Regions from separate parts of the Citrobacter freundii ATCC 8090 genome, predicted to be linked through region 1. Evidence: predicted binding sites of a transcription regulator. Region 1 holds the regulator's gene; each other region holds the start of a gene.
What was found. The regulator LexA, encoded in region 1, represses DNA repair genes until DNA is damaged. The targets are predictions, from matches to a motif close to TNCTGTATGTACATACAGNA.
Positions count from the first base shown of each region.

Region 2: a site for LexA is predicted at 2,101-2,120, ahead of sulA (SOS-induced cell division inhibitor SulA). Genes of this name have one in related genera too.
Region 3: a site for LexA is predicted at 2,406-2,425, ahead of G4551_RS13600 (DinI-like family protein). Genes of this name have one in related genera too.
Region 4: a site for LexA is predicted at 1,821-1,840, ahead of mutH (DNA mismatch repair endonuclease MutH). Genes of this name have one in related genera too.

Region 1 is NZ_CP049015.1:4,599,620-4,603,834, forward strand. It holds gene zur (zinc uptake transcriptional repressor Zur) at 1-359, shown strand, start outside; gene G4551_RS22060 (CsbD family protein) at 408-617, opposite strand; gene dinF (MATE family efflux transporter DinF) at 754-2,073, opposite strand; gene lexA (transcriptional repressor LexA) at 2,144-2,752, opposite strand; gene G4551_RS22075 (diacylglycerol kinase) at 2,862-3,230, opposite strand; gene plsB (glycerol-3-phosphate 1-O-acyltransferase PlsB) at 3,402-4,215, shown strand, end outside.
Region 2 is NZ_CP049015.1:1,817,161-1,821,375, forward strand. It holds gene matP (macrodomain Ter protein MatP) at 1-66, shown strand, start outside; gene ompA (porin OmpA) at 154-1,212, opposite strand; gene sulA (SOS-induced cell division inhibitor SulA) at 1,570-2,079, opposite strand; gene G4551_RS08630 (TfoX/Sxy family DNA transformation protein) at 2,297-2,911, shown strand; gene yccS (YccS family putative transporter) at 2,889-4,215, opposite strand, start outside.
Region 3 is NZ_CP049015.1:2,824,376-2,828,590, reverse strand. It holds gene G4551_RS13620 (DUF6932 family protein) at 1-352, opposite strand, end outside; gene G4551_RS13615 (helix-turn-helix domain-containing protein) at 503-889, opposite strand; gene G4551_RS13610 (transcriptional regulator) at 993-1,289, shown strand; gene G4551_RS13605 (hypothetical protein) at 1,804-2,169, shown strand; gene G4551_RS13600 (DinI-like family protein) at 2,445-2,678, shown strand; gene G4551_RS13595 (hypothetical protein) at 2,789-3,037, shown strand; gene G4551_RS13590 (DUF1367 family protein) at 3,072-3,671, shown strand; gene G4551_RS13585 (hypothetical protein) at 3,671-3,877, shown strand; gene G4551_RS13580 (RusA family crossover junction endodeoxyribonuclease) at 3,880-4,215, shown strand, end outside.
Region 4 is NZ_CP049015.1:3,976,175-3,980,389, reverse strand. It holds gene G4551_RS19050 (TerC family protein) at 107-820, opposite strand; gene mutH (DNA mismatch repair endonuclease MutH) at 896-1,591, opposite strand; gene rppH (RNA pyrophosphohydrolase) at 2,276-2,806, shown strand; gene ptsP (phosphoenolpyruvate--protein phosphotransferase) at 2,819-4,215, shown strand, end outside.

The sequences.
Region 1 (4,215 bases):
CCGAGCCACAGGCCAAGCCGCCAACCGTGTATCGTGCGCTCGATTTTCTGCTGGAACAAGGATTTGTGCATAAGGTGGAATCCACCAACAGCTATGTCCTTTGCCATCTGTTCGATCAGCCAACCCACAGTTCCGCGATGTTCATTTGTGACCGCTGTGGTGTGGTAAAAGAAGAGTGCGCAGAAGGTGTGGAAGACATCATGCATACGCTGGCGGCCAAAATGGGCTTTGCTCTGCGACATAATGTTATTGAAGCACACGGACTATGTCCGGCCTGTGTAGAAGTTGAGTCATGCCGCCATCCTGGCGAGTGCCAGCATGACCATACGATTCAGGTGAAGAAGAAAGTGGGGCGCTAGGTAAGCGGGAGAGCGTACATCCTTGTACTCTCAGGAGGGAGGGGTTAATTACCAGCGGTAATCATTACGTTTTTCCCAATCGTTAACTTCTTTCTCCGCCTGATCTTTCGCGTAACCGTAACGCTCCTGGACTTTACCGACCAGTTGGTCACGTTTACCTTCAATGACCGTCATATCATCATCGGTCAGTTTGCCCCATTGCTCTTTCACTTTACCTTTAAACTGCTTCCAGTTGCCGCCGACTTCGTCTTTATTCATCATCAAGTCCTCATCGTTAGGTTGTGAATAGCGAGAGTGCCATGTCCAGACACATGCTGTTTTTGCTGGACGTGAGAATAAGTGTAGTCAGTGATTCTGGGTTTTATTTACTATTCGGAATTTTTAACCATCCAGATTAGGCAAACCAGGTTCCATTACGCCAGTGACGCCGCCAGATAAAGGCCAGCGACAGCCCGCGCAACGCGAGGAAAACGGTTAACGCCAGCCACAAACCATGATTTCCCAGCCACGGCAACGTCAGGAGCGTTAAGGCGAATCCCACTGCGGCAACGGCCATACTGTTGCGCATTTCTGCAGCCCGCGTCGCGCCAATAAACATTCCGTCGAGCAGATAACACCAGACACCCACCAGCGGTAACACCACCTGCCAGAAGAGATAGCGATCGGCCAGTAGTTGGATTTGCGGCAGCGAGGTCAGTAGCGCAACAATCTGCTCGCCAAACAGGGCATAAACCAGCGAAAACAGAATAGCCACAATACCGGACTGCCGACAGGCCGCCCGCCAGACGTCCAGTAACTGGCTACCATCTCGCGCCCCATAGGCCTGGCCCGAATGCGCTTCCACGGCATAGGCAAATCCATCCAGCGCGTAGGCGGTAAAGGTTAGCAGGGTCATCAGAACGGCATTAACCGCAATAATATCGCCTCCCAGACGTGCACCCAGCACCGTGATAGCGCCAAAACAGAGCTGCAGCAGCAGCGAGCGCAACATGATGTCACGGTTAAGCGCCAGCAAACGACGGAAGTTGCCACGCCACGCCTGCTTCAGCATTGCCAGCGATATTCCGCGCATATGCAGGACTTTGCGCACCATCATCAGGCCGATCAGTAAGGTGGCATATTCAGCAATCACCGTCGCCAGTGCCGCACCTTGCACGTTCATATGCAGGCCCATCACCAGCCATAAATCGAGCACAATGTTAAGAATATTGCCAACAATCAACAGGATAACCGGCGCACGCGCATACTGAACGCCAAGCAGCCAGCCGAGCAGCACCAGATTAGCCAGCGAGGCGGGTGCGCTGAGCCAGCGGATTTCAAGGAAACGCCGGGCTTGTTCCAGTACCGCTTTACTTCCCCCGACAATATGCAGCGCTACATCGATAATCGGCGTACGAAACAGTGCGATAAGCAACCCCGCTCCCAGCGCCAGCATTAGCGGCTGCACCAGTGCGCGCGCCAGCGCCTGTGGATTTTTCGCACCAAATGCCTGGGCAGTAAGACCCGTGGTGCTCATGCGCAGAAAAAGCAGCAGCATAAAGAGAAAACTGGTTGCCGTAGCACCAACCGCAACACCGCCAAGATAGACCGGACTATCCAGATGACCAATCACCGCGGTGTCCACCAGTCCCAGCAGGGGAACGGTGATATTGGAGAAGATCATCGGTAAGGCGAGGTGCCAGAGTGCTTTATCAGAGGAGGTAAAGAAAGGCATACAGGAAAGCCTGATGAAAAGAAGTGAAAACTAACTGTGGCGCAGAATGCGCCACAGTATTAATACATGATTACAGCCATTCACCGTTACGAATGACACCTACCGCCAGCCCTTCAATGGTGAAGCTTTGCTCACGCAGGTCGACAACGATAGGTTTAAATTCGCTATTTTCTGGCAGAAGTTCAACCTTGTTGCCCTGCTTTTTCAGGCGCTTAACCGTAACTTCGTCATCAATACGGGCAACAACAACCTGTCCGTTACGCACGTCCTGAGTTTTATGCACCGCCAGCAAATCGCCGTCCATAATACCGATATCTTTCATCGACATACCGCTGACGCGCAGCAGAAAATCGGCGTTCGGTTTGAACAATGAGGGATCGACCTGGTAGTGGCCTTCGATGTGCTGCTGCGCCAGAAGTGGCTCGCCTGCCGCCACACGACCGACAAGCGGTAATCCCTCTTCTTCTTCCTGCAGCAGTCTAATACCGCGCGATGCGCCGGAGACAATTTCCAGCACACCTTTACGCGCCAGCGCTTTCAGATGTTCTTCAGCGGCATTTGGGGAACGGAACCCCAAACGCTGCGCGATCTCCGCACGCGTCGGTGGCATACCTGTCTGGCTGATGTGATCTCTAATGAGATCAAACACCTCTTGCTGCCTGGCCGTTAACGCTTTCATTCCGCCCCCTGGGTGTATATACAGTTATGCTGTGAGTATATACAGCTAAAGGTGATTTTGGAACCGCAAACTGCACAAAAAGCAGGAGATTTATGAAGATGTGGAATCCTTATCGCAAATGCGACCACAACAGGATGCCCCAGGTAATCAGAGCGACAAAAATAGACAACAATACCGCCGCCGACCCCATATCTTTCGCCCGGCCGGAAAGTTCGTGATACTCAGAGCCTATACGGTCAACTACCGCCTCAATCGCACTGTTGAGGATTTCAACGATCATCACCAGCATCACGGAACCAATCAACAGCACGCGAGTAATCGCATCGACGTCCAGCCAGCAGGCGATAGCTACGCCCAGCAGTACGGCAACGCTTTCCTGGCGGAATGCCGCCTCATTGATCCATGCGGCGCGAAAACCTTTCCAGGAATAGCCTGCAGCTTTGATAATTCGGGTGAATCCAGTGGTATTATTGGCCATCAAAAAGAACCTTTTTACATTATTAGCGTCAATGTCATTGTAACGTTACCCCGTTTGTTTCAGGGTGTGGCAAAGCAGCGCGAAGTATGACGGGATACCACAGAAATTCACTAAACTTTCTGATATCCTTGCAGCGCATTTGCATTATTAACCAGAGGCTTTACATCGTTTATGTCCGGCTGGCCACGAATTTACTACAAATTACTGAATTTACCATTAAGCGTCCTGGTAAAAAGCAAGTCTATTCCGGCAGAACCTGCCCCGGAATTGGGACTCGATACGTCTCGTCCCATTATGTACGTCCTACCGTACAATTCAAAAGCAGACTTGCTGACGCTGCGTGCCCAATGTCTGGTGCACGATCTCCCCGATCCCCTGGAACCGCTGGAGATAGACGGGACTTTACTGCCGCGCTACGTGTTTATTCACGGCGGCCCGCGTGTGTTCACCTATTACACGCCAAAAGAAGAGTCCATCAAGCTGTTCCATAACTATCTCGACTTACATCGCAGCAATCCAGACCTGGATGTGCAGATGGTGCCGGTTTCGGTGATGTTTGGCCGTGCGCCAGGGCGTGAAAAAGGTGAAGTTAATCCGCCGTTACGTATGCTAAACGGCGTACAGAAATTCTTTGCGGTTTCATGGCTGGGTCGCGACAGTTTTGTCCGCTTCTCCCCGTCGGTCTCTCTGCGTCGTATGGCGGATGAACACGGTACGGATAAGATCATTGCCCAGAAGCTGGCACGCGTGGCGCGTATGCACTTTGCTCGCCAGCGTCTGGCCGCTGTCGGCCCGCGCCTCCCTGCCCGCCAGGATCTGTTTAATAAACTGTTAGCTTCAAAAGCGATCGCTCGCGCGGTAGAAGATGAAGCGCGCAGTAAAAAAATCTCCCACGAAAAAGCGCAGCAAAATGCCATTGCGCTGATGGAAGAGATTGCCGCCAACTTCTCCTACGAAATGATCCGTTTGACGGACCGTATCCTGG
Region 2 (4,215 bases), 2.2 Mb from region 1:
GAGAAGTACGCGAACAAAATGTCGACATTGAAACAGGATTTACAGGCGTTGCTGGGAAAAGACTAGCGGTTGGCTGGTGTAACAAGAGGCTTGTTTTGAGTGGAAACAGATGAAAAAAACCCCGCATAGCGGGGTTTTTTATAAGACGATAACTTAAGCCTGAGGCTGAGTTACAACGTCTTTGATGCCTTTAACTTCGATCTCAACACGACGATCCGGAGCCAGGCAGTCGATTAGTGCAGCGCGAGCTTTCACGTTGTCACAGGTGTTGCCAGTAACTGGGTTGGATTCACCCATGCCACGTGCAGAGATTTTGTCAGAAGGAATACCTTTAGAGATCAGGTAATCAACAACGGACTGAGCACGTTTCTCGGACAGACCCTGGTTGTAAGCGTCAGAACCGATGCGGTCAGTGAAGCCCAGAACCACTACGGAACCGTCTTTCGGATCCAGGTTGCTCAGCTGGCTGTACATCTGGTCCAGAGCCTGCTGGCCTTCTGGTTTCAGAGTTGCTTTGTTGAAGTTGAACAGAACGTCAGACTTCAGAGTGAAGTGCTTGGTCTGTACTTCTGGAGCCGGAGCCGGAGCAACAACTACTGGAGCTGCTTCTTCCTGCTGGCCGAAACGGTAAGAAACACCAACGCTCAACAGGCCGTTATCCGGACGACCACCAACGGTGTTCGCGTCACCGATGTTGTTGGTCCACTGGTATTCCAGACGGGTAGCGATTTCAGGAGTAATTGCATACTCTACGCCACCAGCGAATACTGGGGATACACCAGTGTCGTGGTCTTTGAAGCCTTCGTTGTTTTTAGCGTCTGCACGCCAAACCATACCACCCAGACGGGTATAAACGTCCAGATCGTCAGTGATTGGGTAACCCAGTTTAGCGGTCAGCTGAACGCCCTGAGCTTTGAAAGCGCCGTTTTGATGAGTCTGGTCGGTGTAGCCTTTGTACGGCATACGGCCTAACCAGTCGTAACCCATTTCAAAACCAACGTACGGGTTAACCTGATAACCACCGAACGCACCGGCACCCAGTTGGCTTTCGTGGGTCGGACCGGCGTTGTTGATCTGGTTGTTGCCAATATCATGGTACTGAGACCAGCCCATTTTAGCACCAGCGTACCAGGTGTTATCTTTCGGAGCGGCCTGCGCCACGGTAGCGAAACCAGCCAGTGCCACTGCAATTGCGATAGCTGTCTTTTTCATTTTTTGCGCCTCGTTATCATCCAAAATTCGCCATGAATATCTCCGAAGAGAGATAACACGGTTAAATCCTTCACCCGGGGACCAGTTCAATAGTTGCTCTACCGATATCTGCGGCTTACGCCGAGCACCCCTGGCGATGTAAAGTCTACAACGTAGTTGAAAACTTACAAGTGTGAAGTCCGTCAGGCATATGAAAAAAAAAGGCTTGTATACATAATATTTAACATTTATTGATGACTAAATGCACTGAGGATTTCCTGAAAACCGCTTGAGACAGGCGTTCGGACGAAAAACGCGTTAAAGCTCAAAGGCAAATTGAAGCATGAAAAAAAATTCCAGGATAAATCCTAATTTTACTCAATGATACAAATTCGAGTGAATTTTTAGCCCGGAATGCTGTCTCCCCGCAAGTGACTGTGCGCAAACAGGACGCATGATAAAACCCATCGCATTTCCTTCATTAGCCGCTTTTACTAGCTCGGCATGTTCATCTTCCGTTAATTCTTCTGCCAGCCAGCCGATAACGACACTGTAATTACCTGTGCGCAGCGCACGGATCATCGATTCCAGCGTATTGCAGGGGGAGAGTTGGCTAATCTGCATTACTTTTGTCAATGGAAGTCCGGCTGACTGCACCCACTCCCGGCTTAATTTTTGCTGAGGCGTCAGCCACAGCTGCCAGCGTGATTGCTGCCCTAACTGTTGCAGCAGAGGAAGCAGCAGTAGTTGCGTCATCATGGGCTGGTCCTCGCGATAGACTACTTCACTGATAAGCCCAGCGGTTGCGTTCTCTGATGAAACGCGCGCAATGCTGCTTGATGCGGAAGAGAACGACGAAGAACGATTTGCATAGCCTGAAGTGTACATAATCAATCCAGCCCTGTGAGTTACTGTATGGATATACAGTAACCCTGCTATCAACAAAGATCAACCTTATTTTCGGAAACAGGTTCGCAATTTTTAGTCGTCGTCACGGGAAAAATAAAATTCATCTTGCCCCATACGCATAAGTTGCCTATTTTCGTCATTAACGGATCCGCTACTGAAAATCATTTGCTTACGTTATGATTTAAAAAGGATTTTTATGAAAGAGCTTTCTTATGCAAGGATCTATAAATCGCAGGAATATCTGGCTTCTCTGGGGACAATTCACTATCGCTCACTGTTTGGTGGCTACAGTCTGACGGTTGGCGATACGGTCTTTGCCATGGTCGCCAATGGTGAGTTGTATCTTCGCGCCTGTGAGCAGAGCGCCCAGTATTGTGTACAAAATTCTCCTGTCTGGCTGACATTTATTAAGCGAGGACGTCCTCTTGTACTTAATTATTACCAGGTGAATGATGCCCTGTGGCAAAACCAGCAGCAACTGGTGTCGTTATCGCGATATTCGTTGGATGCAGCGGTTAAGGAAAAACAGAGTCGCTTTACCCAGCATCGTCTGCGGGAATTGCCGAATATGACGTTTCATCTGGAGACTCTGCTGAATGAAGTTGGAATTAAAGATGAGGGGACAATGCGGTCGTTGGGAGCACAAATGTGCTGGCTGAAACTTCGGCAAAATAACCCGGCTCTGACGGTAAAAGTACTCTATGCCCTTGAAGGCGCGGTAGGGGGGATACATGAAGCCGCGCTCCCGGCGACGCGTCGCCAGGAGCTGGTGGAGTGGGTAAGTTCTCTTACGCCGGAACCGGGGTATTAGAAGGTAGTACGGCAATTTGCTGCTGTAATCGCCGGATTTCCGGGAGCAGAGCGATCAATAACCCAACTTGCTGAACGACCAGAGGCTCTTTACTGTCCGGGCGTGGTTCCAGGTGTTGAATTCGCTGCTTCAGCCCTTCTAACGCCTGGTATACGCGTTGCTCGTCAGCGGGTTGATGGTGAAGGGCATCATCAACATAGCAAACCGCGTCATCCAGCAATGCCAGAACGTCTGGATTGGTCAACTGTTCGCGATGTGCGCCAAGCGCAGAAATATAGCTGGTAAACGTATGGTTGAGACACAGTAAACGGAACGCCGTTTCGCGGGTTTGGGCCGTCACATCCGGCTCGCTCGACATGTTTGACACCACGGAGGCGAGTTCAGCATCACGGTTATGCGCGTCACGGCGAGCGATACGGTAGGCCAGACGATTATCACGACCCTGATGGTATTGTTCGAGAATTGCATCAAGGTAGCGGCAGTTAGCGTCAGTCGCCCGCTCAATTACCCGTGGTAGATTACGAAAACGCCAGTCTGGCCAGATGAAACTGACAGCCGCCCAGGCGATAGCACAGCCAATTAGCGTATCGATGACACGCGGCAGCGCAACCTCAAAGCCTTCGCCGAGCAGGTTAAAGCACAGTAATACCAGCAGCGTGATAAACATGGTGGCGTGCGCATACTGGACGTTGCGAAAGGCAAAAAACAGTACACCAGTGATCACTAAAAGTATTAGCTGCCCTTCTAAAGAGGGCACAAACCACAGGATCGGTAAACCGATGGCAATACCAACCAACGTGCCGATAATCCTGAGCGCCAGGCGATGTCGGGTGGCATTGTAGTTTGGTTGACAGACAAACAGGCTGGTCAGCAAGATCCAGTATCCGTGATTCATGCCGGTTACCTGGATAATGGCATAACCAACACAGAGCACTAACGACATGCGGACGGCATGGCGGAACAGTGCGGACTCTGGGGTGAAATTACGGCTCAGGCGTAACCAGATATCACTGAATCCATGGGGACTGTCATCAGCAAGCTGATTTTCAGACTCATTGCGCGAGAGCACCTGAGCCTGTTCAGACTCAATGGTGGCCAGTTGCGCATCGATAGCCCGCAGGTTCGATAGTAAGAATCCCAGCGTATTGAGCAGATCTGCAGGCTCACCACTGGCACGCATGCGCTCAAGTGCGGCATCTATATGGGTGAAGACGCGCTCAAAGTGCGGATCGTGCTGGTAAGGCGTGCGCAATAAAATACAACGAGACAATTGTGAGCAGGCTTGTCCTTGCATCGACATCAAC
Region 3 (4,215 bases), 1.8 Mb from region 1:
CATCAATATTAAAATTCTGCTTTACGTATTGACGATCCAGCATTGCTCCTACCTGACCATGCAATGTAGAAGGTAACTGATTCAATGCTTGATAATCTAAAACTAAAAGCAAATCAATATCATCTGGCTCTGGTTTTTCTGTAGTAAATGAACCATCTATCCAAACTTCGCTAAAACATTTTATTTGCAGGTTAATGTCGCGAATGAATTTCATATGCTGTATATATTTACAGTATAAATCATTTCGGCGCAATGACTTTGGAAAGCTATCAACACATAAACGCTTCAGTCCGTCGTCATCAAAATCATGGAAACCCGCGGTAAGTAACGGGGGAAAACACAACTTTTGCATGCATTGCCTTGCTGTAAGTATTTACGTTTTTGTGTAGTGTCGAGTTTTTGATCTAAGTGCTATTTTCGTATGCGTCGTGAAAAATATACCTTGCTTGTTAGGCACACGATAACAAATTTATATTAGACTAACCATTTGAAAGTAAACACATTATTCTGGTTCACTTCTAATTCTACGCCCCATGTACTTCGCGTATAGTTCGTCGAGCTCTTTCAATCGCAGAGATACGATCCGCAACATGTTCTGTTGTTCTTCTTCTGGCAGTTGGCGGTAGAGCTCCAGCAGGCGCTGTTCGTCAGGCTTAAGGCCATCCTTCTCTCCGACATCCTCACCAAGTAGCCAGGGGACGGATACCCCAGCAGCATCAGCAACAGCTAATGCTGAATTTTTGCTGATAACCCCTTTTTTAAACCAGCCATTTACGGATTGCGGAGTAATCCCTGCAACCCTTGCCATATCAGATTTTGTCATTCCCCGCTGCGTCAGTTCTGTCAAACGCTCGATGAGAATCGGGTTAAGTATTTTTTTCTCAGCCATATCAAAAGAATAAGCCTTTTGCTTATAAAATAAAACTCGCCCAAGGCTTGATTTGTATTTAAGTCTAAGGCTTAATTTGTTCGTGTATCTTTTGGAGACAATGATGAACGGATTAGAGAAAGCTATCAAAAAAGCAGGTAATGCCAGCAATCTTGCAGCATTACTGGGCATAAAGCCCATGTCGGTTAGCCGCTGGAAAACGCGTTATAAAGGTGCTGTTCCTCCGGACCGCGTATTACCGATTTTCAGGGTTACAGGTATTACACCACATGAACTTCGACCAGATTTGTATCCCAACCCTACGGATGGATTACCAGCTCAGGGAACCGCGGCTGCATATCAAAGAGTAGCCAGCACCGATAGTGGCAGAGCCAACCACGGTCGAAACAACATACCCTGACGTACAGACAAACTGGCAGGACGCCAAAATGTACGCGGAGGGTTGGAATGACTGTCGTACAGCCATGCTCGCGACTACGCAGTAACGTTTCTTGATGGTATTGGTGTGACTAAATTCACAGTTAGGATGTGACATTGTTAATAATCAGCATTAATTGCCGCTTTGAGCAATTATGTCTGGTTATTTAAGTGGTGTTTTTATGGTTTCTTCAATAAATGGTTCTGGATACGGTAATTTCTACAGCACTAATGACAACCCATACTCAAGACCATCGGTTTCATCGTGTTCATCAGGCCAGATCTGCCCACAGACTGGCTTGTGGAAAAATGAGTCATACAAGGTTGTGACAAGTGTAGACAAAGGTGAGGTAATGCCGCAGTACCAGGGGAGGGATGTTGAGTGGGAGTTAGAACGAACCAATGCTGACGAGAGTGGAAACAAGTCATAGGAGTAATGGTCTGAGTGTGAATACAGTAAGATTATACGGTCTTTACATTGGGAGGGTGAAGGGTTCATGCCGATTAACGACATCGCCGTACTGATTTTTTCTTTTTTAGCCTTAAGCGTATATGTTTTTTGCGCTGCTAATATCGTTGTTCAGTTAAAAATCCATGACCTGAAGCGTCTGCTGCAGGATGACTACGAGAAAGCCCGCCGGAATCTCGTTAAAGAGTGGGAAGAGGCTGGTGGAAAAATGACCAATGAAATATCCACCCTGAAAATCGAAATGAAATCCCTCAGGAACCAGTTGGCAAAACTAAATAAGCCCGCAGAAAAAGACCTCAGTAGTGTTGATGTACTGGGGAAGAAAAGACAGCAAGAAGATGCGTCTCAGGTAAGCTTTGTAGATTCGCTCGCTAAAAATGACAAGCTGCATTGATTTAACCTACGAAGTTGAGTAAGAGAGCAAGACGGAAGCGATCCCCGCCACTCTTTTAGTTTGGTATCCTCAACGCACCCGCACTTCTAACCCGCTTCGGCGGGTTTTTTCTTGCCTACACAGTTTTTCCTCTCCGATTTAGTAAATTCCGAATGCTCGGAAAAACTTAGTGTATACAAAGATATGGCTTTGGCAAAAAGTGCTATTAACCACTTGAATATGAGGTTTAATAGGTTTACTGTATAAATGTACAGTATATTGATGTAGAGGGAATTATGAAGATAGAACTTACCATCAACAAATCAAAAGACCTGCCGCGCCGCGCCATACCTGCACTTGAGAAAGAGTTGCTTAAACGACTTCAGAATCAATATGAAAATTGTTCTCTGGTTATCCGCAGGGCTGGCGGCGATAGCCTGACTGTTTTCGGTGGCGATAAGGGCGATAAAACGAAGGTGGAGGAAATCCTGCAGGAAACATGGGAAAGCGCCGACGACTGGTTTTACTGAACTTGGGTTAGCCGGCGCGCAGATAACAGAATACCGAAAATGTGTATCCCTTTGATGCTGTTGCCGACAACTTTTAACCGCGTCTGTGTCGATTGAAGGGAGAATAAAAAGTGAGTAATTCAGCATTGCAGGCATCAGATGATCATTGGTACGACCTTGTCAGACGTTCTGATGGTTGTGTTATGTTTAGCTTTCCTTCATCTGGCAGGCATCTGATATATCGCGTTAATGGAATGGTATCAATGCGACCTTTGCTCGATGATGAAGAAGTCTTTACTCCCAATGGTTTTGTGCAATTTATCCGCCGTCTCGGCTACCGGGTAACTCCGCCTTCTGATAATATGAAATCAACGGTCTGAACAACCGTAACCTACTGCGCCACGGAGAGAAACCATGGCGCACGAACTACAACTCATCAAGCAATCTTCAGGAATCCTGATCCCGGCCACTCCCGAGACCAGCGATATTCTGCAATCAAAAATCAAACTCGGTGCCGTACTGGTAGCCGAATTTCGTCAGGTGAGGAATCCCGCTTTCCATCGCCGTTTCTTTGCGCTCCTGAATCTCGGGTTTGAATACTGGGAACCTACTGGCGGGGCGATCTCCTCCAATGAACGAAAATTGGTGACCGGGTACGCTAAATATCTCGCGGCATTTGGTGGAAACGAAGGTGCGCTTCTTGATGCAGCTGAGCAATACCTCGATCGAATCGCTGACAGGCGTGCAGGAAGTATCAGCGCCTGCAAATCTTTTGATGCATACCGAGCCTGGGTAATTGTCGAGGCTGGCCACTACGACGCCATTCAACTGCCTGACGGAACCCTTCGTAAACACCCCCGCAGCATTGCTTTCGCCAACATGGAAGAGACTGAATTCCAGCAGTTGTACAAAGCCGCGCTCGATGTTCTGTGGCGCTGGGTATTGTCCCGGGCATTCAAGACTCAGCGTGAAGCGGAAAACGCCGCAGCGCAGCTCATGAGTTTTGCGGGGTGATGGCGATGAAATATTCCTGGTTCCACCATCACGAATGCACAACCGAGCAAGCCGACGAGCTGGAAGCCCGCTATCGCGCAAAGCAGATTAAGACCGAGCGCAGTCTGGATAATGACTTCATTCACTGGACGATTAGTGCGTTCTTGCCAGAAACATCTAAGCCTCCGCGTCAGGACAGAACCTGGCAACAACGGATCTGGAGGTGAATGTGAAAGTCTACGATATCACCCCAATGGGCAAGCCCAGAATGACGCGCGCTGACAAATGGAAAAAACGCCCCGAGGTTCTGCGTTACCGGGCTTTCTGTGATGAAGTTCGTCTGCAGGGTGTTGAGCTGCCGGAAAGCGGTTCGCATGTCACCTTCATTCTTCCGATGCCTGCGAGCTGGAACAAAAAGAAACGGGCTGAGTTAAACGGTAAACCACACCAAGCTAAACCCGATTTCGACAACATGATGAAAGCGCTGATGGATGCCATTTACGAAGATGACGCTCACATCTGGGATTCACGCGTCACAAAATTATGGGGAGAAAAGGGACAAATA
Region 4 (4,215 bases), 620 kb from region 1:
AGTAATAACGCGAAGTTGTGCAGGGTGAAAGCAGTAAAATCTTAAACTGTGAGAAGGGGTAGGTGTGGTGGGCATTCGCTCCCCTTGCAGGGAGCGATGGATTTCATCAGAGCGGATTTTTTTTATTACGCCACAGGTTCAGGGTCTCTACCGCGATAGAGAAGAACATGGCGAAATAGATATATCCTTTCGGAACGTGGACGTCGAAACTTTCCAGAATCAGCGTAAAACCGACCAGAATCAGAAACGAGAGCGCCAGCATTTTTACTGAAGGGTGACGATCGACAAACTCACCAATTGGGCGAGCAGCAAACATCATCACGCCTACGGCAATCACTACTGCCGCCATCATGATAAACAGATGATCGGACAAACCAACCGCAGTAATCACGGAATCCAGGCTGAAGATAATGTCTAACAACATGATCTGCACAATCGCGCCCAGGAAAGAAGATACGCGGGTTTTTAACCCCTCTTCCTCACCTTCAATGGATTCGTGGATCTCCTTGCTGGCTTTCCAGATCAGGAACAATCCCCCCAGCAGAAGGATCAGGTCGCGTGCTGATATTGCCTCGCCAAACAACTCGAATAGCGGGTTTGTCAGTCGCGTTACCCAGGCGATAGAAGCCAGCAGAGCCAGACGCATGATCATCGCCGCCGCCAGCCCAATACGTCGGGCATGATTGCGTTGCGCTGTCGGGAGTTTGGCTACAACCAGAGAAAGGAAAATAATATTGTCGATCCCAAGAACGATCTCCAGCAGCGTCAGCGTACCGAGCGCAAGCCAGGCGTTAGGATCGGTTATCCATGCAAATAACATCGAACAAAGTCCTGCCAAAAAAAAGAAGCGGTAATTATAGGCTCGTAACGCGGCGGGTGAAAGGCCGGGCGGTGCCTATTGCGCCTGGAACAAGAAATGTCGCTCAAGCAATGCGCGGGTGAAGTTCTTTTTCAGGTAAAAGCCGCGTGGCAGGGTCAGGATGGGCTCGCCGTTGGCGCCAATGGCCTCGGTAAGCGCGCGGGCGTTGGCGGCTTTAGGACGCAGTTGCAGTACTTCCCCATGGCGAGCGGTGATGCGTTCGACATGACCTAACACAATCATGTCCATTAATTCTTCCCAGTCCAGACGCAATTGCTGGTCCTCTTCTTCATTCGGGCTCCACAGCAGGGGAGAGCCGACGCGGCGCTCAGCCAGCGGGATGCTGCGTTCGCCTTCTACCGGGATCCACAGAACGCGTTTGAGTTTGTGCCGTACATGGCTGGTTTCCCAGGTGACGCCGGTATTGCCGGTTAACGGTGCCACGCACACAAAGGTGGTTTCCAGCGGTCTGCCAAGACTGTCCACAGGGATCGTTTTCAGCTCCACGCCCAGCGCCGCAAAATCCTGCTCTGGTTTACTGCCCGCGCTGGCACCGAGCCAGATTTCCAGTAGCACGCCAATCCAGCCTTTATCGCGCTTAAGATCCTTCGGCGTAACGATTCCCGCCATTGCCGCTAATTCTCCTAACGCGTAGCCCGAAAGCTGTCGTGCCTGGCTCAGCAACTGGGCTTCAGATTCAGGGGGAGAAAGCAACGGACGGAGTTCTGGCATCGGGTTAACCCTTAGGTGAAAAAATAAGCAATGATTTTATACCGTGTGGACAGAGTTTATCTTTTTCCACATGCTTTATTCAATTATATGATTTATATTGGTTTTTAGATTCACGTTTGCAGAGTTGCGCAACAGCGAAGCGGGTTTTCCAATTCTGGTCACTGACAATGAACAGGATCTTACACCATGTTATCCACAGAAAGATGGGATAACTGTGAAAAACCCCCACTACTGTTTCAATTTACAGCCTTGACGTGCGACGAAAATCGAATTTTCACACAAATTGTGCCTAACTTATTGGCATAATCTGTGGATAAAACCGACGCTGGTCGATCTTTCATCAGCGTGAAGATCGTATGAGTGATGTACATCACATTTCTGTGTGTTTATCTGCGTGGATCAGTTTTAACTTTATGAATGTATAAGACTATTTTTACTCTGTGACGAATGTCTTATTCGGACTGTTCTGGGTTTTCCCATAGTAATTCCGTACTTCTTCACAACTATATCCACAGAAAAGGTGAATAAAATCGCCTTGCTTGCCCTTCTTCTGTTTATAACTCGGCCTTTAACTGTGAGTTATTCAATTGTTATTAGAATATCGCACCCTTAACAGAGTGGTTTACCGCCCCTCAGGAGTGTGAAACAATCGTTTGTATATAAGGTTTATGTTGAGGTAGTCCGGTGATTGATGACGATGGCTACCGCCCGAATGTAGGGATAGTAATTTGTAACCGCCAGGGGCAGGTCATGTGGGCCCGGCGATTTGGTCAGCACTCCTGGCAATTTCCACAAGGTGGGATCAACGCAGGAGAGACAGCAGAGCAGGCGATGTACCGGGAACTCTTTGAAGAAGTGGGTCTCAGTCGTAAAGATGTACGGATCCTTGCTTCTACTCGTAACTGGTTGCGTTACAAGTTACCGAAACGTTTGGTGCGTTGGGACACGAAGCCGGTTTGTATCGGCCAGAAACAAAAGTGGTTTCTTCTGCAATTGGTCAGCAGCGATGCTGAAATCAATATGCAAACCAGCAGTACACCTGAGTTCGACGGCTGGCGCTGGGTGAGTTACTGGTATCCGGTTCGACAGGTGGTGTCATTTAAACGCGATGTCTATCGCAGGGTGATGAAAGAATTCGCAAGTGTTGTCATGGCGCTTCAGGAGAGCACTCCTAAGCCGCAAAGTACACCTGCGTACAGACGTAAAAGAGGTTAAGCTACGCAAATTATGCTCACCCGCCTGCGCGAAATAGTCGAAAAGGTGGCCAGTGCTCCGCGTCTGAATGAAGCGCTCAATATACTGGTTACCGACATCTGTCTTGCGATGGATACAGAGGTCTGTTCGGTTTATCTGGCCGATCACGATCGACGTTGTTATTACCTCATGGCGACCCGGGGACTGAAAAAACCACGTGGTCGCACTGTCGCACTCGCGTTTGATGAAGGTATCGTTGGCCTGGTTGGCAGGCTGGCGGAACCTATCAACCTCGCCGATGCGCAAAAGCATCCCAGCTTTAAATACATACCTTCGGTAAAAGAAGAGCGTTTTCGTGCATTCTTAGGCGTACCGATCATTCAGCGTCGCCAGCTTTTAGGTGTGCTGGTGGTGCAGCAGCGTGAACTGCGTCAGTACGATGAAAGTGAAGAGTCTTTCCTCGTCACGCTCGCCACGCAAATGGCGGCCATACTTTCGCAGTCGCAACTAAACGCGCTGTTCGGTCAATACCGGCAAACGCGCATCCGTGCATTGCCTGCCGCCCCCGGCGTGGCAATAGCTGAAGGCTGGCAGGATGCGACGCTGCCGCTGATGGAGCAGGTCTATCAGGCTTCAACGCTGGATCCGGTGCTTGAGCGCGAGCGACTGACCGGTGCGTTGGAAGAGGCGGCGAACGAATTCCGCCGCTACAGCAAGCGTTTTACCGCTGGGGCGCAGAAAGAAACGGCGGCGATCTTTGATCTTTACTCGCACTTGCTTTCCGATACCCGTCTGCGCCGCGAACTGTTTGCGGAAGTGGATAACGGTTCAGTGGCCGAGTGGGCGGTTAAAACGATCATTGAAAAGTTTGCCGAACAATTTGCCGCGCTGAGCGATAACTACCTCAAAGAGCGGGCCGGAGATTTACGCGCGCTCGGCCAGCGTCTGCTGTTCCACCTTGACGACTCTATCCAGGGGCCGAATGCCTGGCCGGAACGCTTCGTACTGGTGGCGGATGAACTTTCGGCGACCACGCTGGCGGAGCTTCCTCAGGACCGGTTAGTCGGCGTGGTTGTCCGGGACGGCGCAGCCAACTCTCATGCGGCAATTATGGTTCGTGCGCTGGGTATCCCTACCGTTATGGGGGCCGATATCCAGCCGTCGGTGCTGCATCGCCGCACGCTGGTGGTGGACGGTTATCGCGGTGAACTGCTGGTCGATCCGGAACCGGTATTGATTCAGGAATACCAGCGTCTTATCAGTGAAGAAATTGAGCTGAGCCGCCTGGCGGAAGACGACGTCAACCAGCCAGCACAGTTGAAAAGCGGCGAGCGCGTGAAGGTGATGCTCAATGCGGGTCTCAGCCCGGAACATGAAGAAAAGCTGGGTAGCAGGATCGACGGTATTGGCCTGTATCGCACCGAAATCCC